Regions from separate parts of the Pelorhabdus sp. sgz311002 genome, predicted to be linked through region 2. Evidence: predicted binding sites of a transcription regulator. Region 2 holds the regulator's gene; the other holds the start of a gene.
What was found. The regulator HrcA, encoded in region 2, represses chaperone genes, less so after heat shock. The targets are predictions, from matches to a motif close to TGTTAGCACTCNNNNNNNNNGAGTGCTAACA.

Region 1: groES (co-chaperone GroES) is a predicted target of HrcA. The motif match lies at 6,666-6,696, and genes of this name have one in related genera.

What each region holds. Positions count from the first base shown of each region.
Region 1 is NZ_JBWBCL010000001.1:5,448-17,196, forward strand. Features, by position in the region: gene alr (alanine racemase) at 1-397, opposite strand, end outside; gene thiL (thiamine-phosphate kinase) at 591-1,583, shown strand; gene tsaE (tRNA (adenosine(37)-N6)-threonylcarbamoyltransferase complex ATPase subunit type 1 TsaE) at 1,592-2,065, shown strand; gene tsaB (tRNA (adenosine(37)-N6)-threonylcarbamoyltransferase complex dimerization subunit type 1 TsaB) at 2,046-2,786, shown strand; gene rimI (ribosomal protein S18-alanine N-acetyltransferase) at 2,773-3,219, shown strand; gene tsaD (tRNA (adenosine(37)-N6)-threonylcarbamoyltransferase complex transferase subunit TsaD) at 3,364-4,401, shown strand; gene AC0NJP_RS00065 (sensor histidine kinase) at 4,511-5,941, shown strand; gene AC0NJP_RS00070 (ANTAR domain-containing response regulator) at 5,947-6,525, shown strand; gene groES (co-chaperone GroES) at 6,737-7,021, shown strand; gene groL (chaperonin GroEL) at 7,066-8,715, shown strand; gene AC0NJP_RS00085 (hypothetical protein) at 8,944-9,558, shown strand; gene AC0NJP_RS00090 (HipA family kinase) at 9,667-10,479, shown strand; gene pdaB (polysaccharide deacetylase family sporulation protein PdaB) at 10,553-11,296, shown strand; gene guaA (glutamine-hydrolyzing GMP synthase) at 11,434-11,749, shown strand, end outside.
Region 2 is NZ_JBWBCL010000001.1:337,016-348,764, reverse strand. Features, by position in the region: gene dnaJ (molecular chaperone DnaJ) at 1-654, opposite strand, end outside; gene dnaK (molecular chaperone DnaK) at 666-2,495, opposite strand; gene grpE (nucleotide exchange factor GrpE) at 2,542-3,129, opposite strand; gene hrcA (heat-inducible transcriptional repressor HrcA) at 3,217-4,248, opposite strand; gene hemW (radical SAM family heme chaperone HemW) at 4,350-5,495, opposite strand; gene lepA (translation elongation factor 4) at 5,499-7,319, opposite strand; gene AC0NJP_RS01740 (hypothetical protein) at 7,389-7,733, opposite strand; gene spoIIP (stage II sporulation protein P) at 7,774-8,859, opposite strand; gene gpr (GPR endopeptidase) at 8,922-9,890, opposite strand; gene rpsT (30S ribosomal protein S20) at 10,045-10,311, shown strand; gene holA (DNA polymerase III subunit delta) at 10,387-11,412, opposite strand; gene AC0NJP_RS01715 (DNA internalization-related competence protein ComEC/Rec2) at 11,423-11,749, opposite strand, start outside.

The DNA of each region.
Region 1 (11,749 bases), 330 kb from region 2:
GACTCATGCCTGTATCGACTTTTAGCATAATCCGCGCCTGTTGGCTTTTGGCACGGGCTGTTGTAGCAAGCAGGTCAATTTGTTCTTTCGTACAGGCGGCTACGGTTAAGTCGTATCTGATGATGTCTTTAGCCTCTTCAGGGAAAGTAAGTCCTAAGATCAGAATAGGAACTTTTATACCTGCTTCACGCAGCTCAATTCCTTCTTGGACGGTCGCAACAGCCAAAGACGTAGCGCCTTCAAACAAAGCCCGTTTGCTTACTGGGATTGCGCCGTGGCCGTAGGCGTCAGCTTTGACGACAGCTGTCATATCAATGGCAGCAGGGAGATGTTTACGAATTTGTCTAAGATTGTGAGAGAGATAACTTAGGTTTACTTGCGCAATGGTTGGTCTCATTTCAGGATTCCTTCTTTACCGTTTGTTAAGATCATGCTGATCCGACTTTGTATGAATTTGCTGTAACGGCTGAATTTTCCTGTTTTCCGTGTAACTTTTTTTCTAAAGGGTATACTGAAAAGGCAGGAAACATTTAGTCGAAGATGGAAATAAAGGAATTGTTCAGGTTGTTGACAGTGATTGAGGTGGAAAAATGAATGTAACAGATCTTGGTGAATTTGGGCTGATTGATATATTGAAACAAGATACGATTCATGATCCTGGCACCGTTGTTGTTGGGATTGGCGATGATGCGGCTGTGCTTTTGCCGACGCCTCATAGATTGCAACTGATGACGACAGATATGCTTGTAGAAAATGTTCATTTTGATATGAAAACAACCTTACCGTTGCAACTGGGATATAAATCAATGGCTGTGAGTTTTAGTGATATTGCCGCTATGGGCGGCAAGCCGAATCATGCTGTCGTTTCTATTGCGCTTCCGCCTCAGACCGATGTAGAACTTTTAATTAATCTTTATGAAGGCATGAAGGAAATTTGTCGTGAGTATGGCGTCAATATTGTTGGCGGCGATACGGTAGCGTCAAAAGAAAAACTTGTTATTAGTGTAACAGTAACTGGTGAAGTAGATCCATCTTTTTTAGTGCGGCGTTCCGGCGCTCGTGTCGGTGATCTTGTTGTTGTAACAGGAACGCTCGGTAATTCGAGCATGGGCTTTACTTTGTTATCAGAAGGGCAGTGGGAAGAGATTTCTTTTGCTTGGCCACTGGTAACCGCCCATCTTACACCGCGACCGCAAGTTGAACTAGGACAGCTGTTAGCGAAAAATGGGGCTCACAGTATGAATGATATTAGTGATGGGCTCGCCAGTGAAGCAAATGAAATTGCAGCTGCCAGCAAAGTGGGCATGATTCTTGATGAGGCAAAGATTCCTTTATCAGATGAGTTAAAGCAGGCGGCTCGTCTGCTAGAATTGTCAGCAGTGGAATGCGCCCTCTATGGAGGGGAAGATTATCAGCTTGTCTTTACGATGAGCCAAGGTGATTTTGCTTTGCTCACAGAGCAGTATCCTGATTTAGCGCTCACTGCTGTTGGCGAGGTTGTTGCTGGAAAAGAAGTGTTTTTGCGGACGATAGCAGGTGATATGACTTTGCTGGAGCCGAAAGGATACAATCATTTCCGTTAGGAGGATACATGGTTTCAATTCAATGCAATTGTTTAGCCGATACAGAAGATCTCGCTACCTTTGTCGCTTCTTTACTAAAAGACGGTGATGTGCTTGCGCTGGAAGGCGATTTAGGGGCTGGTAAAACTTTTTTTGTCCAGCAAATCACGAAAGTGCTAGCGCCAGACAGCGAGGCGACAAGTCCGACCTTTACAGTGCTTCAAGTTTATGAAGGAACTGTAGAAATTCATCATTTTGATCTGTATCGCTTAGAATCAATAGAGGAACTAGAAGATATCGGTTTTTATGAATATACGACGTATGGCATTTCTTTGATCGAATGGCCTGATCAATTTCGTGAGGCTTTACCTAGCAATTATTTATGGATTACTATTGAAAAAAGCGCGGGCGAGGAAGAACGAATTTTTCAGTTTCAGCCGCAAGGAAAGCGCTATGAATTTTTGTGTGAGGAGCTGAAGCATTTTGCTAATCCTAGCTCTTGATACAGCAACTCTTGTTTCTTCTGTTGCTTTAGATACGGAAGAGAAATTGCTTGCTGAATTTACTTTGCAAACGACAAAAACCCACTCGGAGAAGCTTTTACCGACGATTGATGCGCTTTGCCGCTTTGCTGCGGTGGAGCCAGAACACATTGAGGCTATTGCTGTGAGTATCGGACCAGGCTCATTTACGGGCCTGCGTATTGGCTTGGCAACAGCAAAGGCCATGAGTTATGTTCGTTCACTACCGTTAATTGGCGTACCCACCTTGGCAGGACTTGCTTATAATCTGGCTGGTTCTACGCAAATTTTAGCGCCGGTCTTAGATGCGCAAAAAGGTAATGTTTACATGGCGCTTTATGAGTTTACTGCCGACGGTATTCAGGAACGAATGCCTGTGACGATTTTAAAAGCCGAGGCAGCTTATGAAAAATTGGTTTCCTTAGCAAGAAAAGTTACATTACTTGGTGAGTCAGCCCAAGTAGTACAGGCAGCTGGTGACAATAATCCGCTGATTACTGTGGCTCCACCGCACTTACTTATGCCGCGAGCCGCCAGTATTGCTGCAGCCGCGCGACAGCTTTATCAGCAAGGCAAGGTCTTTGATGCGATGACGCTTGAGCCGATTTATATCCGCCGTTCTGAAGCCGAGGTTTTATGGGAAAAACGCCAGCAAAATCAAATGCCCATGTTGCAAACGAAGGAGCATCATGGACAAGCTTAACGTGCGTAGCATGACAGAACAGGATATTGATGGCGTGCTGGCGATTGAGGAAGTATCCTTTTCTGAGCCGTGGTCGCGAGTCGCTTTTGAAGCGGAAGTAGCGGAAAATGATCTGGCCTATTATTTGGTGGTGGAAAAAGACGGGGAAATTGCCGCTTATGCGGGAACTTGGTTGATTCTTGATGAAGCTCATGTAACGAATGTGGCTGTACTGCCAAAGTACCGTCAGCAAGGAATAGGAGCTGTGATTTTAAAAACTCTAATTGAAAGAGTCAAAGCTCAGGGAGCTGTGAGGATGACACTAGAAGTTCGTACGTCTAATACGGCAGCTCAAAACCTTTATAAAAACTTTGGCTTTGAAGCCAAGGGAATTCGTAAGAAATACTATAGCGATACAGGCGAAGATGCCATCATCATGTGGGTCGACCTATGAAAAAAAGCCACTTTCGTGGCTAAGGGTGATTGTGCTACAGCCTATGCGATAACAGGTCGGTTTGTGCTGACTTGTAGACGGGACGGCGCCTAACCGTCCTGCTTATTTTTATTTGGGGTATGTAATGGAGGATATTATAATATTATGGAGAAAGAAAAGAAATCCATTTTTGTGCTTGGATTGGAAACAAGTTGCGATGAGACATCGGCGTCAGTTATACAGGACGGACGGATCATTTTATCAAATGTGATTTCATCGCAGGTCCCAGTTCATCAAAAATTTGGCGGCGTTGTGCCGGAAATTGCTTCGCGCAAGCATATTGAACAAGTTATTCCTGTTGTGGATCAGGCTCTTACAGAAGCAGGGCTTAAAATTACCGACATGGATGCTATTGGCGTGACCTATGGACCCGGTCTCGTCGGCGCTCTGTTAGTAGGAGTCGCAGCGGCGAAAGCTTTAGCTTTTGCGGCGAAAGTTCCTTTGGTGGGAGTTCATCATTTAGAGGGACATATTTTTGCTAATCTATTGGCCCATCGTGACTTAGAGCCACCTTTTTTAGCATTGGTTGTGTCAGGCGGTCATACTTCTCTGGTGAAAGTAACTGGCTATAATTCCTTTGAACTTTTGGGACAAACGCGTGATGATGCCGCAGGCGAGGCCTTTGATAAGATTGCCCGCGTCATGGGTCTGCCTTATCCTGGCGGTCCCCATATTGATGAATTGGCTAAATCCGGTAATCCCGCGGCTATTGCTTTTCCGCGGGCGCTTGTCCATGATTCCAACTATGACTTTAGTTTTAGCGGCTTAAAGTCGGCAGTACTGAATTATTTAAATGCTAAAAAGCAAAAACAGGAAAGTTACGATCAAGCCGACGTGGCTGCCAGTTTTCAAGCTGCTGTGGTCGATGTTCTCGTAGAAAAGACTGCGGCTGCCGTGAAAGAAACGGGGATTTCTAAAGTGGTCCTGGCGGGCGGGGTAGCGGCAAACTCTTCGTTACGTCTTCAGTTAACCAAGGCTCTTAATAAGCAAGGTGCTAAGGTTTTTTATCCACCCCTTATTTTATGTACGGATAATGCGGCAATGATTGGTTGTCGCGCCTACTATCAATTTCAGAGCGGTTTTACTTCGCCTCTTACTTTAAACGCTAGGCCAACGATGCGTTTAGGTCAGTCTTTGGGCTAAAGCGCCTTTCAAAATACTTTTTTTCTAAGCAAGGATTTTTCTCTTTCATGTGGAATAGTTAGTACTTTAATAAAGAAAAGTGTAATTCTGTAAGCCGTGGGGGGTGCCTATGGGAGTTATTAGTGACATTTGCCGAAAAACAACAAGTTTAAAATCGCAGCAAATCATGCATTTAGAAAACCAGGCGAAGTTGATGGGAATTGCGGCTGATTTGGCTCATGCTCAGATTACAATTTATGCAAAAACGCACTCTGACAAGTATCTTGTCATTATTGCGCAGGTGCGGCCCAACACGAGTTTTATCGAATATCGCCCCCATCTTCTAGGAACTACGGTGCGAGCTGATGAAGAGCCGCTTGTTTGGCGGACGCTCACGACAGGAAAAAATATTTCTGGTCAACGAGAATGGGAAATTGGCATGGAATCGCTGGAAATGAAAACTTATGCGATAAAAGATGAACAGGGTGAAGTTATTGCCGTGGCGAGCTTTGAAGCTAGCTTTGAAGAGGCGCAGGCCCGCATCGGTTCGCATAATATTCTTGTGGATACGGCCTTTTTGCTGTTTACGACAACAAGTCCAGCCCTGTCTGGCGGCGATATGTACCGACGCCTTAGTGCGCGTGATGGAATTGTGATTGTTGACGACTCCGGTCAGGTTATTTTTGCCAATGCCGTCGCCACAAGTATTTATAAAGTACTTGGCGTGAGTCATATTGTTGGTCGGCGAGTTACGGACCGCCGCACTCATATGAATTTAGTACAAAGTGCAATTGAGCAAAAGCGGGCCCAGGAACAAGAGCTTGAAACAGGCAATTTGATTTTTAATCAAAGGGCTTTGCCAGTAGTAAAGGCTGATATTGTATGCGGCGTACTATTTATTGTCAGCGATATTACAGAAATTAAGAAAAAAGAGAAAGAATTGCTCGTTAAATCAGCGGTGATTCAAGAAATTCATCATCGCGTTAAAAATAATCTGCAGACGATTGCCAGCTTATTGCGGTTACAGGCACGGCGGTCGCCATCGCCAGAAGTAAAGGCGTCGCTAAGAGAATGCATTAACAGGATTCTTAGTATTTCTGTCATTCATGAATTTTTGTCACAGCAAGATGTAGAAGTGATTAATGTGGCTGAAGTGGCAAAAAATATTATGGATGCAGTTATTCAGAATATGCTGGAACCTGATTTTAATATCCAAACGGTATTTAACGGCGAAACCGTGATTTTACCTTCTGACTATGCTAGCAGCTTGGCGCTGGCAATTAACGAACTGATTCAAAATTCGATCGAACATGGTTTTGTCGGCTGTAAGGAAGGCTTGATTGGTATTGATATTCGCGCTCTGCCTGACTGCTATCAAGTAGAAATCTATGATAACGGCATTGGGCTTCCGCCAAACTTTGATCCCCATAAATTGAAGAGCCTGGGCATTCAAATAGTTACAACCCTAATTGAATCCGATCTATCCGGGAAGTTTGAATTGAAGTCGCAAGGCGGAACAAGAGCTATTATTACAATACCCCGGATGACAGAGGGAGGATAAGAGAGATGGACGCATTAAGGATTGTAATCGCTGATAATGAATCAATCATCCGTATGGATTTGAAGGAACTACTGGAAGAAGCGGGGCACGAAGTAGTTGGCGAAGCCTCTGATGGTGCTAAAGCTGTCGATTTGGCACGGCGTCTAAAGCCTGATCTTGTTATCATGGATATTAAAATGCCGGAAATGGATGGAATTACGGCGGCGCGCATTTTATCTACTGATAAAGTAGCTCCCGTTTTGTTATTAACAGCATTTAGTCAGAAGGAGATTGTTGATAAAGCAAAGGATTCTGGCGTTTTGGCATATCTTGTCAAGCCGGTCAAAGAAGCGAATCTGTTTCCTGCTATCGAAATTGCCTTGTCGCGCTTTAGAGAGTTCAGTGAACTGGAAAAAGAATTAGAAGATGTAAAAAATTCTTTGGAGATGCGGAAAATTTTGGATCGGGCCAAGGGAATTTTAATGGATGCCTATCATCTAAGTGAAAGTGAAGCATACCGTCGGATTCAGCAGTATAGTATGGCGAAGCGAAAATCGATCCGAGAAGTAGCAGAGGCTATTATTAATTCCGTTAAGAAAAAATAACAAAATGGACTTGAAGAACGAGGTCTTGCCGGTGGCGGGACCTCGTCTTGTTGCTGCACTAGAAAAAAAGTAAAAAAAATCTTCTTTTTTTGTGGAAAACGCTTGATTTTTTGCCCAAAATTATATATCATAATTTATGGAATTAGCACTCTATCTTAGTGAGTGCTAACAATAATAAAAACGAACACTTTTAAAGGGAGGTTATTTTTTCATGATTAAGCCATTAGGTGACAGAGTTGTTATTAAAGCCTTAGAAGCCGAACAAAAAACAAAGAGCGGAATCGTTCTTCCTGATACGGTGAAGGAAAAACCTCAAGAAGGTGAAATCGTTGCCGTAGGAACAGGTAAACTTTTGGAAAATGGTACAAGAGTTGCTTTGGAAGTGAAAGTTGGCGACAAAATCATTTTCTCGAAATATGCTGGCACAGAAGTAAAGATCAACGATCAGGAATATATCATTCTCAGCGAAAGAGATATTTTGGCTGTTGCCGAATAATCTAGCGTAAGACGTAACGAAAATAAAAGGGGGATATACATACAATGGCTAAACAGATTATTTTTGATGAAGAAGCACGCCGCGCACTGGAAAGAGGCGTTAATGCTTTAGCAAATGCTGTAAAAGTAACTCTTGGACCAAAAGGCCGCAACGTGGTTCTTGATAAAAAATTCGGTGCTCCGACCATTACTAATGACGGCGTAACGATCGCTCGCGATATTGATTTGGAAGACCCATTTGAAAATATGGGCGCTCAGCTCGTTAAAGAAGTTGCTACAAAAACAAATGATGTAGCAGGTGATGGCACGACAACAGCTACGCTTTTAGCTCAAGCTTTCATCCATGAAGGCATGCGCAATGTTGCTGCTGGCGCTAACCCAATGATTATTAAAAAAGGCATCCAGAAAGCTGTAGATGCTCTTGTTTCTGAAATTAAAGCATCTGCTAAAAAAGTTGAAACAAAAGACGCGATTGCTCAGGTTGCTTCGATTTCGGCAGCTGACGAAGAAATTGGCCGTCTCATTGCGGAAGCTATGGAAAAAGTCGGCAACGATGGTGTTATCACCGTAGAAGAATCCAAAACGATGGGAACTGACCTTGACGTTGTTGAAGGCATGCAGTTTGACCGCGGCTACATTTCTCCTTACATGGTAACAGATACGGACAAAATGGAAGCAGTTCTCAATGATCCTTATATCTTGATTACGGACCGCAAAATTGGCGCAATTGCCGACATGCTGCCTGTTCTGGAAAAAGTAGTACAACAAGGTAAAGAACTTCTCATTATTGCTGAAGATGTAGAAGGCGAAGCTCTTGCTACTTTGGTTGTCAATAAACTTCGTGGTACCTTCAAAGCTGTTGCTGTAAAAGCTCCTGGCTTCGGTGATCGCCGCAAAGCTATGTTAGAAGATATCGCAATTTTAACGGGCGGTACTGTTATTACGGAAGATCTTGGCCGTAAATTAGACAGTGTAACGTTAGAAGATCTTGGTCGTGCTCGTCAAATTCGCGTTTCGAAAGAAGAAACAACGGTTGTTGACGGCGCAGGTTCCGCTGATGACATTAAAGCTCGTGTAGCGAATATCAGAAGCCAAGTGGAAGAAAGCACATCTGACTTTGATAAAGAAAAACTGCAGGAACGTTTGGCTAAATTGTCCGGCGGTGTTGCTGTAATTCAAGTCGGCGCTGCAACAGAAGTGGAATTGAAAGAAAAGAAAATGCGCATTGAAGATGCTTTGAATGCAACTCGCGCTGCTGTGGAAGAAGGTATTGTCGCTGGCGGCGGTACAACTTTCATCGATATTCTGCCTGTACTTGATACGATTCAAGCCTCAGGTGACGAAAAGACTGGCGTGAACATTGTAAAACGCGCTATCGAAGAACCTGTTCGTCAGATCGCTAATAATGCTGGTCTAGAAGGCTCTATCGTTGTTGAAAACGTGAAAAAAGCCGGCAAAGGCATTGGCTTCAATGCTTTGACGGAAGAATATGTTGACATGATTAAAGCTGGTATCGTTGACCCTGCTAAAGTAACGCGCTCTGCTCTGCAAAATGCTTCCAGCATTGCAGCTCTTGTATTGACCACAGAAACGCTTGTTGCTGATAAACCGGAAAAAGATAACGGTGCTGCTGCAGCTGCTGCTATGGGCGGCATGGGCGGTATGGGTGGCATGGGCGGCATGGGCATGATGTAATATCATGTTCGTGACAGGCCAGTAAATTCAGCGGATTTCGCCACGGAATCTTTTGAATGTTACTTATTTGTTACTAATAAAATATAAAAGCTGCACATAAGTTCACAAGACTTATGTGCAGCTTTTTGCTTTTCTCTAAGCTCTTTAAGTTTGTATTAAGCACTCTTTATTTAAGGTTTTCATATAATAGGGTGAGCTACATCTTATAGGCTAGGGAGGAGAAAAGCCATGAGTTTTTATGAAGAGATTGCCAATCGGGCCTTAATTCGTGAATTGGAGCGGGAAATCAATACCGATGTTTTGCTCTTTGGCGTCGATGGTTTTGTTTATTTTGGAAATTTACAAGGCATTGATAATTGTCGGATTGGCCTTTTAGTACCAGCCATTGCCGCGGAAACCAGTGACGTGGAGATTTTAACGCCAGGCGGTGAACTTAGAACTGTGGCGTTTTTGCGAGTTGATCTGTGGACGCTGATTGCCAAGGGAACAGGTATTGTATCGGATCCTATTGAGGGTGGAAGTGGCGGTGGTCTTGTAGTAAAAGAAGGTGTCGTGCGACAGGAAGAATCTGATGCCGATCAGACATCGATTCGTCAGGAAAGCCATGAACTGATTCGCCGACTCTGCCGGATGGTTGGCGATGCGGTAGCAATTACAACACTGGGTGGATTTCTCTTTGAAGGAGTTTTAGGCGCAGTAGAAGATGAATTGGCCATTTTGACTGTAGAGGATATTTTTGGACCTGCTACAAGTTCTTCTATTTCCGATAATGACGTACGTTCTGTCGTCGTTAATTTAGAAGCAATTACATCAATAGCTTCCTCTACATGCAGGCCAGATTAGAATTTTGGCAAGATAAAGCAGGGCTGTTCCGCTGTGGTCTTCCCAGTGAGAATCATGCTTGGCGGAACGGCTTTTTTTCTTGTGACAGGCTAAAAAGGAGCGAAAAAGATGGTCGTTGCGGCAGAATATATCAAGCCTGTTGGGATTGGTGTGACAGCTCCGCAGTTTTTTCGTGGTCTAGATGGAAGAGTTTATATTGTTAAGCTATGCCGCAAAGAAGAACATACGAAAGTACTTGCCAATGAGTGGCTTGGCGCGCGACTGGCCCAAGTTTTGGAACTGCCCTTGCCAACATATGATCAGATTGAAATACCTGCTGCAATAATTGATAGACATGTCATGCTGCAGAAACTGCAGGCTATGCCAGGTCTTCATTTTGCTTCAGCCTATTTGTCCGATAGTGAGTATGTAACAAGGCGAGCTGTGAAAGCACTGACAAACTGTAATCAATTAGTGGGAATTTTATTTTTTGACCATCTCTTTTGTAATCGTGACCGGGCGAAAAACCGTAAAAATTTACTGATGGCCCCCACTCCGCAAGGGTATCAATGCTATGCGATTGATCATTCGCATTTTTGCGGCTCAGGCAAATGGTCTGTGGCTACGCTGGAAAAGTTAGGACCTATCGTAAAAATATATTATGGCTTCTTATTTGGGTTTCTCTTGCAGCGATTTGCCAGGCGTGAAGATTTTATACCTTACTTAACTAGGGTAAAAGCGATTGATGCAGGACTAATCGATTCTATTTTACAAGAGATTCCTGAACCTTGGCTGAGATCGTCTGAGGAACGGCAAGCTTTGGCTGCTTTTATTCAACAACGCTGCGGTTTAGCAGATAAGATATTCACTGAACTATGTCGTCAAATTCCCGTGGTCAGAGGTGGAACGAGCCGCTACAGCTATCGGCGCATCAAGCTGTAATAAAAGTGATTGCTCCTTTGGTTATATTTTTCTTATAGCGCACATAAGGTGCTATAAGGAGGTGGGGGGCAATATGCTCGTTATTAATTTGCGGCGGCTCTTTGTACACCGTCATTTATTTTATAGCCTTGTTGGTTTATTCATGATTGGCGCTGTATATATACAAGTGGCTGATTTAATTGGTCATGAATCCTTAGCCATAGCGGGAACTAGAACCGACCAAAAAGTCGTTGCCTTAACTTTTGATCATTCCTGGGGCAATAAATATACTGGATCTATTTTAGATGCGCTCCAAAGCCGCAATTTAAAAGCAACCTTTTTTATTATGGGGCCTTGGGCAAAGAAGTTTCCCGAGGTGGCGAAACGGATAGCGACGGACGGACACGAAATCGGCAGTCATGGCTATCGCCATGAAAATTATGGCGATATGGGTGTTGAATGGGTTAAGGAAGATATCCAAAAGGCTCATGGGTTAATTAAGGAAGTGACAGGGGTAGATCCAGTTCTGCTGCGTCCGCCTAATGGCCATTATAGTAATCAGTCCATTGCAGCAGCGCAGGAACTGGGGTATAAGACGATTATTTGGAATATTGATTCGCTTGATTGGAAAAATCCCGGCAAAGATGTGATTATCGAGCGCGTCGTTTCCCGGTTAAAGCCAGGTGCTATTATTTTATTGCATGCGTCTGATACACCGACACAGACTGCTGAGGCTTTGCCGGAACTGCTTGATAAAATTGCCGGAGCCGGCTATAAGATTGTTACAGTTGGTGATTTATTGGCCAATTATAGTGAAAAAGGAATTTTGCGACATTAAACAGGCTGCGGCCTGTTTTTTTGTGCAGCTATTTACAGTCAGGCGCAAGTTGTGGTATAGTATTTTTCTATAAAGAAGGTTCGGTTATTTATGTTGATTTCGTTATTCTAACGAGAAAAATATAGGGAGGGATTAGTTTGTCATTGCAGAAAGAAACCATTTTGGTATTGGATTTTGGTGGGCAGTATAATCAGCTGATCGCCAGACGTGTAAGAGAATGTAATGTATACTGTGAAGTATTTCCACATACATTGAGTCTTGCGGAAATAAAGGAAATGCAGCCAAAGGGTATTATATTCACTGGTGGACCAAACAGTGTGTATGAAAAAGATTCTGCTGTTTGTCAGGAAGAATTATTAGAACTTGGGATTCCTATTCTGGGCATCTGTTATGGATCGCAGCTTATGGCCCATTTGCTTGGCGGTAAGGTAGTAACAGCACCGATCAGCGAAT
Region 2 (11,749 bases):
CTTAATCTTGCCTTGACCACGGCATTCTTTACACGGTGTCTTGACAATCTTGCCTTCGCCACGACAACGGTCACAAGGTTTCACATTGACCATTCGGCCAAAGGGTGTATTTTGTGTAAATTGAACTTGGCCCGCCCCTTTACAGTCAGGACAAGTTTCAGGATGAGTCCCAGCGGCAGCGCCTGTGCCATGACATTCTGGACAGGTATCCATCCGCGGAATCTCTACTTCTCGTTCCACGCCAAAAGCTGCTTGGTCAAAAGCAATCTCCATATCAAAGCGGAGATCTGAACCTTTTTCCGGACCATTGGCACGGCCGCCAAAACCTTGACCGCCAAAAAACATATCGAAAATATCGCCAAACCCGCCTTGACCGCCGAAGCCGCCTTGGCCGCCAAAACCGCCAAAGCCTCCACCTTGACTTCCGTCAAAGGCAGCATGACCAAATTGGTCATACTGCGCCTTTTTTTCGGAATTAGACAAAACTTCATAGGCTTCCGCAACTTCTTTAAATTTTTCTTCTGCCTCTTTCGCATTGTCCTTGTTGACATCAGGATGATATTTTCGGGCCAACTTGCGATAGGCCTTCTTTAGTTCATCGTCAGATGCTGACCGGGACACACCCAAGACTTCATAATAATCTCGTTTGCTCACCTTGCACCATCCTATGCTTTGTCATTCTTTTTTTCGTCAACAACCTCAGCGTCCACAATAGATTCATCTTTTGCTGCGCCAGCTGAAGCACCGCCTTGCGGCTGACCTTCATTTTGCGCATACATAGCTTGTGCTAATTCATAAAGCGGCTTCGTTAATTCTTCCGTATCAGCCTTGATTTTTTCCAAATCATTACCTTTTAGCGTTTCCTTTAAGGTATTCGCTGCTGCTTCGATTTTTTCAACAAGCGCTTTATCGGCTTTATCGCCAGCTTCTTTAATCGTCTTTTCTGCTTGATAAATCAAAGAATCAGCAGAATTTCTTACTTCGACTTCATCTTTGCGGGCTTTATCTTCAGCTGCATGAGCTTCCGCTTCTTTAACCATACGTTCGATTTCATCTTGACTGATACCACCAGAAGAAGTAATCGTAATTTTTTGTTCTTTGCCTGTACCAAGATCTTTGGCGGAAACATTTACGATACCATTGGCATCAATGTCGAAAGAAACTTCAATTTTAGGTACTCCACGCGGTGCTGCCGGAATACCGGACAATTCAAAACGTCCCAACGTTTTATTCGCTGCAGCCATTTCACGTTCGCCTTGAAGCACATGAATGTCAACGGAAGGTTGATTATCAGCTGCCGTTGAGAATACTTGGCTTTTCGACGTAGGAATTGTGGTATTTCTATCAATAATTTTCGTGAAAACGCCGCCCAGTGTTTCAATGCCCAGAGACAATGGCGTTACATCAAGCAGTAATACGTCTTTTACTTCACCGACAAGAACACCAGCCTGAATCGCAGCACCAACGGCTACGCATTCGTCAGGATTTACGCCGCGATGCAGATCTTTGCCAATAAATTTCTTCAAAGCTTCTTGTACAGCAGGAATACGAGAAGACCCGCCTACCAAAATAACTTTATCAATATCTTTCGGGGAAAGACCAGCGTCAGACAAAGCTTGACGAGTTGGCCCCATAGTGGATTCTACCAAGTCAGCCGTTAATTCTTCGAATTTAGCACGGGTCAAGTTAAGATCCATATGTTTCGGACCGGATTGGTCGGCTGTAATAAAGGGAAGATTAATATTGGTGGAAAGTACACCGGAAAGCTCAATTTTCGCTTTTTCCGCAGCTTCCAACAAACGCTGCGAAGCCATTTTATCATTGGCCAAATCAATGCCTTGTTCTTTTTTGAACTCTTCAATCAGCCATTGTTTTACCCGCATATCAAAATCATCGCCGCCAAGACGGTTATTACCGCTTGTTGCTTTTACTTCAAAGACGCCATCGCCTAATTCCAAGATGGATACGTCAAAAGTACCGCCGCCAAGGTCATAAACAAGTACTGTATGATCATTACCTTTATCCATACCATAAGCAAGGGCTGCTGCAGTCGGTTCATTAATAATACGAAGAACTTCTAACCCAGCAATTGTTCCAGCGTCTTTTGTAGCTTGACGCTGCGCATCTGTAAAGTAAGCCGGAACTGTAATAACGGCTTGCGTAACAGTTTCACCAAGATAGGCTTCTGCATCTTGCTTCAGTTTTTGCAAAATCATTGCAGAAATTTCTTGTGGCGAATAGCCTTTATCGTCAATATTTACTTTGTGATTCGTACCCATATGACGTTTAATGGAGCTAATCGTTCTATCAGAGTTAGAAACAGCCTGGCGTTTTGCGAGCTGTCCAACTAATCTTTCACCCGTTTTAGAAAAGCCTACAACCGAAGGAGTTAAGCGACTGCCTTCTGTATTTGCAATAACGACAGGTTCGCCGCCTTCCATAACTGCTACAACTGAGTTTGTCGTACCAAGGTCTATACCAATTACTTTTGCCATAATTTATTCATCCTCCTTAAATAACTCACAACTTAACCTTATGAAATCAACCGTTATTGACAACTTTCACCATGCTCGGCCGAATCACGCGATTTTTCAAGCGATAGCCTTTTTGTAGTTCTTGTACAATCGTGCCATCTTCTTTTTCAGCATCTTCCACACGCATAACGGCCTGATGTTCATTCGGATCAAACATCTGATCCATCGCGGCAATAGCCGAGAGACCGAGTTTTTCAAAAGCGCCAGTCATCTGACGGAAAATCATTTCTACGCCAGAATGAAACGCTTCCGCATCTTTACTGCCATCAGAAGCCAAGGCTCGTTCAAAGTTATCTACCACAGGCAAAAGCTCTGTAATAATTCCTTCTGCAACTAAAGTAGACAACTCTTCTTTTTCCTTGGTGGTCCGACGACGAAAATTTTCAAAATCTGCTTGCAAACGTTGATACTTGCGGACAGCTTCTTCCAAAGCGCTATCCTTTGCTTGCAACGCGGCAGCAAGTTGGTCTACTGAAAGCTCCCCTTGTACGCCTTCGCTAACTTCATTGTCTTGTGTTTCCTCTGCTGTTTTCACGGCTTCGTCTTGAGAGCTTTCTGGATCTTGTGCCGGAAACGGTTTTTCATTATCAGCCATACAGTCACCTCATTGCTATTCTCTTTCTTATCTATAGATACGGAATGCTTCTTTAGAAAAACTCAAGAAACAGGATTTCCGTGTTTATCAACCAATTCGATATTTTTTGATAAGCTCACCTAAATGAGTATGCATAAACTCTAGTATAGCCATGGTTTTCCCATATTCCATACGCGTTGGGCCTAAAATCGCTACAGAACCAACAACTTGACCATCAATTCGATAAGTAGCCTGTACCACGCTGCAGTCCTGTATGCCGCTATACTTGTTTTCCTGACCGATGGTTACAACAACACCATCTTGATTTTGCATGTGCAAAATATCGTAAAGTAGCCGTTTCTCTTCCAACATGGTTAAAATCTTTTTTATTTTATCCACATCACGAAACTCAGGTTGATTCAGTAGATGGGTCGTTCCACCTAAAAAAACTTTTTCCCCTTTATCTTGGGTTAAAGCCTGTGTAATCGCAGTAAAAGCATACTCAACCACATCAGAATCAAGAATCAAGTCTTGCTTAATATCCTGTACTGTGTCGCCGCCAATTTCTGTAAATCCTAATCCAGTCAAGCGATTATTTACTTGCTGGGCAATTTGCTGCAAATCGTCCTGTGTCGTTCCTTCCGGAATATCAATAATTTTATTTTCAACAATTCCTTTATCAGTTACGACAACAGCAATAACGCGCTGTTCATCAAGCGGCAGAAACTGCAAATATTTGAATTTTGCCGGAGCACTCTGCGGCGCCATCACCAACGAAACATTGTTGGTGACTTTCGAAAGCAGCTTAGCTGTCTCTTGAAACAATTCGTCAATTCGCCTGACTTTGGCTTCATACCACTGTTTGATCAAATGCAGATCTCGCTCGGAAATACTATGCGGCGCAAGTAAACAGTCTACATAAAAACGATATCCCTTGGCTGAAGGAATCCGTCCTGCCGATGTGTGCGGCTGTTCTAAAAAACCTAAGAGCTCTAAGTCGGCCATTTCATTACGAATCGTTGCCGGACTTACCCCCAAGTCATATTTGCGGGCAATAGTTCTTGAGCCAATTGGTTCGGCGGTAGAGACATAATCGTCAATGATGGCTTGTAAAATCCGACGTTTCCTATCATCTAACAAGATCTCCGCCTCCCTTGTTAGCACTCTTCCTGATAGAGTGCTAATATCTAATAAAAAAATACCACTCATTTTCTAGTCTGTCAAGAACGTAGTAGAAAATTTCAAGGTAAAAAAGCGCAAAAAACTACATTGCCTAATAATTTTCCTTGGTCGGTTAAAAAGATTCTAGTTTGCCTATGGTTAAGAAGCCCTTGGTTTGCCAAAGTTTCAAAAACCTTGCCATAATCTGCAAAAAAGGAAGTATGAAAAATCGCTTCATACTCGTTTATATCTAACCCTCGCATTGTGCGCAACGCTAAAAAAGCAAACTCCGCTTTCGCTGTCGCTTCGTCAAGCGTCTCCTCATAGGCAATAACCGATTCTCCTTTAGCTATAGCGGCAATATAACGCTTCGGATCGGTTTCATTCGACCAACGTTTCCCTGGGAAAAAGGAAGCCGCTGCCGCCCCAAGGCCTAAGTAAGGCTCGTAGTGCCAATACTTTAAATTATGACGGCAAGCATGACTAGGTTTCGCATAATTTGAAATTTCATAGCGGGAAAAACCCTTCTCAGCTAAAAAAGCAGGCGCAAAAGCGTCAAACTTTGCCTCTTCCGCTTCGTCAGGCAAGGCAAGCCTCCCCTGCTCTTGCCAACAGTCGAAGACCGTTCCCTCCTCTATTTTCAAACTATAAAGCGAAATATGCGATAAGGGTAATTGTACTGCTTTGGCTAAAGTGGTTTGTAAATCGATCAGCTTCTGGCCAGGTAACCCAGTCATCAAATCAATACTTAAGTTGGTAAAGCCAGCCTTAGCCGCGGCTATTACTGAAGAGGTCGCATCTTGGGCAGAATGAATCCGTCCAATTGTCCTAAGCAGTGGATCGGAAAAAGATTGCACGCCAAAGCTAATACGATTTAGACCTGCGTTCTTAAGCGCGACAAGAAGCGAATCCTTGGTGGTTCCAGGATTCGCTTCACAGGTCCACTCATAGCCTTCACTGAAAGAAAAAGATTCAGCAATGGCGTAACAAATTGCCAGTAGTTGATCTGCCGAAAGTATCGTAGGCGTACCGCCGCCAATAAATACCGTATCAACTTCATAATCAGAAAAATTTTTGCTTTGCACAGCAATCTCGGTTAATAATGCTCTCGTATAGGCGTCAAACAAATCCTCGTGCCCGCTCATTGACGGAAAATCACAATAAAAACACTTCTGGCGGCAAAAAGGTATGTGAACATAAAGCCCTAAGGTCTTTCGTTTCATCATTGATCAATCCATTTTTAAAATTGCCATAAAGGCTTCTTGCGGCACTTCCACACTACCAACTTGCTTCATGCGCTTTTTGCCTTCTTTTTGCTTTTCCAACAGTTTACGTTTCCGCGTAATATCGCCGCCGTAACATTTGGCAAGTACGTCTTTACGCATAGCCCGAACTGTTTCTCTGGCAATGACTTTATTCCCGATGGCAGCTTGAATAGGAATTTCAAACATTTGCCGCGGAATGATTCCGCGCAATTTTTCCGCCAAACCGCGTCCACGTGATGCCGCTTTATCGGTGTGAACAATCACACTTAAGGCGTCAACAGCTTCGCCGTTTAAAAGAATATCAAGCTTTACGAGCTTAGATGTGCGGTAGCCAATTAATTCATAATCAAGCGAAGCATAACCCCGTGTCGATGATTTTAGCTTGTCAAAATAATCGTAAATAATTTCACTGAGCGGTAAATGATATTCGATCGTAACGCGACTCTCATCAAGATACTTCATATCCTTAAAATCGCCCCGTTTGTCCTGCGATAGCTCCATAACGGCCCCGACAAAATCATTCGGTACAATCACCGTTGCTTTTACGTAAGGTTCCTCAATATGATCAATATTCGCAACAGGCGGTAGTAAGGACGGATTATCCACCCGAAGCATTTCACCGTCTGTTTTATAGACTTCATAAATAACGCTTGGCGCTGTCGTAATGAGCGTAATATTATATTCCCGTTCAATTCGTTCCTGAATGACATCCATGTGCAAAAGGCCTAAAAAGCCGCAACGAAAGCCAAAACCCAAGGCAATGGAAGTTTCCGGTTCAAAGACAAGAGAAGCATCATTAAGCTTCAACTTATCAAGAGCGTCACGCAACGCGTCATACTGTGAACTTTCTACAGGATAGAGCCCGCAATAGACCATCGGCGTAATAGTCCGATAGCCAGCTAAAGGCGCCGGTGCCGGATTATCGGCCAAAGTAATCGTATCGCCTACCCGCGTATCCTTTACATTTTTTATGGCAGCTGCAACATAACCAACTTGACCAGGCGCCAACTCGTCCACTAATGCCATGTAAGGCTTAAAAACCCCGACTTCCGTGACTTCAAAAGTTTTCTTCGTAGCCATCATATGCATTTTCATACCAGGGGCTAGCACGCCGTCAAACACACGGATATTGGCAATAACCCCTTTGTACGCATCGAAATGCGAATCAAAAATCAGCGCCTGCAGAGGCTTTTCGCGTTCGCCCTGCGGCGGCGGAATCTTAGCTACAATCGCTTCTAGTACCTCTTCAATGCCAATTCCCGATTTCGCGCTTGTTAATACCGCTTCCGAAGCATCAAGACCGATTACATCTTCAATCTCCTGTTTCACTTTTTCTGGATCAGCGCTTGGTAAATCAATCTTATTAATAACAGGAATGATTTCCAAATTATGTTCCAGTGCCAAATAAACATTGGCCAGTGTCTGCGCCTCAATTCCTTGCGCAGCGTCTACCACAAGCAGTGCGCCTTCACAGGCAGCCAAGCTACGCGAAACTTCGTAAGTAAAATCCACATGACCAGGTGTGTCAATAAGATTAAGCATGTAAGTTTCGCCATTTTTTGCCTTATAGGAAAGCCTTACAGCCTGAGCTTTAATCGTAATGCCCCGTTCTCGCTCCAATTCCATCTGGTCAAGAACCTGACTCTCCATTTCTCGAGCCGATAGTGTTCCAGTATACTCAAGCAAGCGGTCAGCCAGTGTGGACTTACCGTGATCGATATGAGCGATGATCGAAAAATTGCGGATCTTGGAAATCTCCACGCTGTCCTCCTCTCTGCATCCCATTGTTAGGAAGCAGTCAAATTTGTACATTAAATTATAGCATTTTGCTATAAGCGCCTGCAAGTCTTACCTTTACGGCAAGGAGAGAGAGGCAATCAATTCGTTCATTTCGACATAAAGTGGCTGCAAAAAAAATCCATACTGTAAAGGCAAACGGAAATTTTTTGTACCATCCCCTAGATAGAGAAAATTCCTATCGCTCCATAACGTACCAACTTCATAAGCTTGCCGCCAGTCGTAAGAATCACCTAACCAAACAATTTCATAAGAGCCTCGCTTCGGACTCGCCACAGAAAAAAGCGGCGCTTCCTGGCGCTGCGTTAATTGGGTTAACTGCCCTTGAGCAGTCCAAAGACCGCATAAAGTGACTGCCAGAAGCAGAAATGCGCCTCGATAAAGCAGTTTCCATTGATTCATGATTGCCTCCTACTAGTTGCTAGTTGTTAACCTTTTTATTCTACGGCTTCGCCCCGGCTTCAATTAAATCGGCTAGTACATCTCCTAGTATTTCCATACTGCGCGAGGCTTCTTCCAAAGAACTTTCTTCGCTGCCTACTTCAAGTAGCAACGCTCGCGGATGCAGATGCTGGTTGTATCGCCAGTCTTCCAGCTTAATGCCGCGACACAGGCCAGGATACTCCTTGTTTAATTTCGCTTCAATCTGTTTAGCAAAAGCATGATTCTGCTGCCAGTGGGGCTGGACAAGATCAGGCCGTCCTACAGCAACAATGATCAAAATACGGGCTGTCGGCACACCCTGAATTGTCGTTGTCACGTTTTCTCGTTTTTGTGCATCACGATGAATATCGAAAACCATTTGCAAAGAAGGATGATCATTCAGCATTCTTTGCAACGTGATTTCCGACAAATTATAAGCCTTCATAAAGGACGGATAATCATGAACAGCGCTGCTTTGCACAACGCCAACCCCTCTATTCTCCAGCCGTTTACTTAAAGCAGCGCCAACTTGTACAATATCGCCTTTTTGACCGCCCGCGCTATGGGAACTACCGGAAGAAGGAATGAAGGATTCCGAAGTATGGGTATGATAAATACCAACAAGCGGTTTACCTTCTTTACCACTCAAGGAGAATTCAAATTTAGGTAAAGTCTCAGTACTATTAGCACTGAGAGTTGCCACTTCGCTATGGGTTAATCCTGCCAAAAGCGGAATTTCCCGCTGCAAAATCGACCGAATATCTTCTGTATCAATATCAGTAAATAAGAGCAGCGCCGAACGCAATCCCTTGGTCGGTGAAAAATGGTTTTTCTCCGCTTCCGTCGAAGGCTTGGGCAAACTTCGAGCAAACCCAGGTACGCCGGCGCCTAACAGATCCCGCCCTGAGGCAAGAGTTCCGAAAAAAAAGGAAGACTTTGCTTGTCCGACTGAAGGCCCCTGAGCCAGAACCAAAGCTGTTTCCGGTGCAAATGAATCACACCAAAAGAAAAAGCCGCCAGCTAAAAAAATCGCCGTAAGCAAAGACAGTACTATAATACAAAGATAGTCAGGTTTTCGCAGCTTTTTGCGGCTTCGTCTTCTCAAATTGATCTCCTCCCGCGTCAGATTACCTGTACTATATATGCGCTAGGAGGAGCACCTATGCTCTATTGCAGATAACGATGAATATTTTTATAGTCGATTCCCTCATGCAGTGCTTGATTAATCGCACCGGCCACAATGGTAGCAATATCTTGAATCATCCGATCAATTTCTTTCGGCGTAACCATCAAATCCCCTAAAAGATCAGGAAGAATCTGCCGAACTATTACATGCTGCTCTGCTTCCGAAAGGGTGGCCATACTTTTAAAATAGCGAGCGAATGCGGCGTGCTCTTGCAAAACCTGAATGGTATCCATGGCAATCGTTGAAGCATGAATCACCGTAGGAACGCCAATGGCAATAACCGGAACCCCCAAAGAAAGCTGAGTAAGACCAAAACGCTTGTTTCCCACGCCTGATCCTGGATGAATTCCGGCAGTACTAAGCTGAACCGTAGTTGCTACACGACTGCTAGCGGCTGCCGCGAGTGCATCTACAGCAATCACCGCAGCGGGCTTCACTTCAGCTACAACACCTTGAATAATTTCAGCCGTCTCCATACCAGTTAGGCCTAAGACACCGGGGGCAAGCGCACACACCAACCTAACGCCGCCGGCCAATTCCGGTGACAATAACGTTTCCAAATGTCTAGTGACAACAATCTTGTCAATCACTCTTGGGCCTAACGCATCAGGCGTCACATTCCAATTTCCCAGACCGACGACAAGAACCACACCTTGCTTAGAAATTTGGAGTAGAGAAGCAAGTTCTTGCGCTACGGTGTTCATTACTGAATCTGCTAAGGGCGTGTTTTTATAGCGAAGCCCTGGCGCTTCCACCGTAATATACATACCTGTCGGTTTTCCCATCGCTTGCTTCGCTTCATCTGACGCAATATGAACCCTAGTAACAGTGATTTCTTCTTGTTCTTCTGTCTCTACATTTAGACCCGGAATTTCCTTTCCCGTAGACCTTGTCACATTTTCTCTTACTTCAACGGCCAGATCGGTCCGCAAACTTCCTTGATCCACCACAATGACTCCTCCTGTTTTATTTCTAGAGTATCCCATCTCTTATCGCCTTATCCGAGATGCCCTTCATAGATTATAATTTGGGATTTGTTGCTTGCATTTTTACTTTGTCCATGCTAAAATATCTTAGGTAATAGATCATAAGGAGGTGAACAACTTGCCAAATATTAAATCTTCTGTACGTAGCGTAAAAACCGATAGCGAACGTCGTCAGGCTAATGCTTCGGTCAAATCTACTTTGAAAACCGCAACGCGCAAAACTACCGAAGCCATTGCTGACGGTAAGGCAGATGAGGCGAAATCCCTCCTAGCTCAAGCAACAAGCAAAATTGATAAAGCTGCTGCCAAAGGCGTTCTTCATAAAAATGCTGCGGCTCGTAAAAAGTCCCGCTTGGCTCACAAAGTAAACGCTTTAGCACAATAAAAATAGGCAATATAACAAAACCTGTCTTTTACTGGCAGGTTTTTTATATTGCCTATTTTTATTATTTATATTGCATCAATGGCATAAAAACAAAATGATTTTTTCTAATGAAATTAATTCTCGACTAAATTTCAAGTCTTCGTCGGCTTCTTTAAGAAGCTCCATGGCCTTGTTTAACTGCGTTAAAGAAAAGGACCGGCTTTGTCTTATCAGCTTATCAGCCACAAAGGACGGCAGCTTTAGTTCTTTCGCTACTTCCTTCGCCCCCCATCCTTCCTCTAATAGAGCCTTAGTCTGATAAAGCTGTCTGGTATGACGAGCTAACAGTCCCAGAAGTTTCAGGCGTGGTTGACCACTTTCAATTTGATCCGCTAAGACAGCTAGGGCCTGAGCCACATCTTTGCGGCTCATTGCTTCCGTCATCGCAAAAACAGACATTTCCGGCACATTCGCCAAAAGCAACTCTACATCTTGCAGTGTAATCATCGATTTTGTACCGATAAATAACAGCAGTTTTGTAATTTCCTGATCTAAAAACGATAAAGAAGCATGGGGCATCAAGGACACTGCCGCTAAAATCGCTTCTAACGCTGCCGCTTCAATCTTTTTTCCTCGTTGACGTATCTCTGCTTGCAGCCATTGAAATAATTCCTGCCCCTTTAACGGCACAGCTTCAAAAACAACCCCGGTCTCACCGATGAGTTTATAGGCCTTGCGCCGTTTATCAACTTTATCATAGGCGGCAAAAATCACTGTCGTTTCTGGTGGCACTTGCTTTAAAAGTTTCAAAAAAGCTTCATCTTTTTTAGCTGTCCCTTCGCCATCTGCCTTTTTCCCAGCACTAAAAAACCGCGTATTGCGAATTAAAATAACATTTCTACCACCAAAAAAGGATATAGCGGATACCATTCCGGCCAGTTCTTCTAGCGACGGATCCTGATCGAAAACAGTCAAATTCATTTCCTGATCGTTGGGCGGAACCAGTCCATTCACAAGCGTCTTTTGCAGCTTGTCAAGTAAATAGACTTCATCACCATGTAATAAGTACAAAGAATAAATCTTCCCTTGCTCTAGTTCTTTTTGTAAAACTCCTACGGTCATAAGCTTTCTCCTACTTTGTTTCTGATCTGATAAATGGCTCTATCCGCACTTGATCCCTGTCAATCAAACAATGAATGGCTCCCTGTAAATCAGTACGAAAAATTTTAATATGCTGCGCCTGCAGCCTCGCTAATGTTTCGGCATGAGGATGCCCGAAATGATTTTGATAGCCTACGGATATTATAGCATATTGCGGTTGAAGGGCTTGCAAAAAATCGGTACTAGAGGCATTCTTTGAGCCATGATGCCCCACTTTTAGAACAGTCACAGGTGCAAGCGGCTTTTCCAATAAAGCCTGCTCTTCCTCCTTTTCTAAATCACCTGTAATAAGAAAACT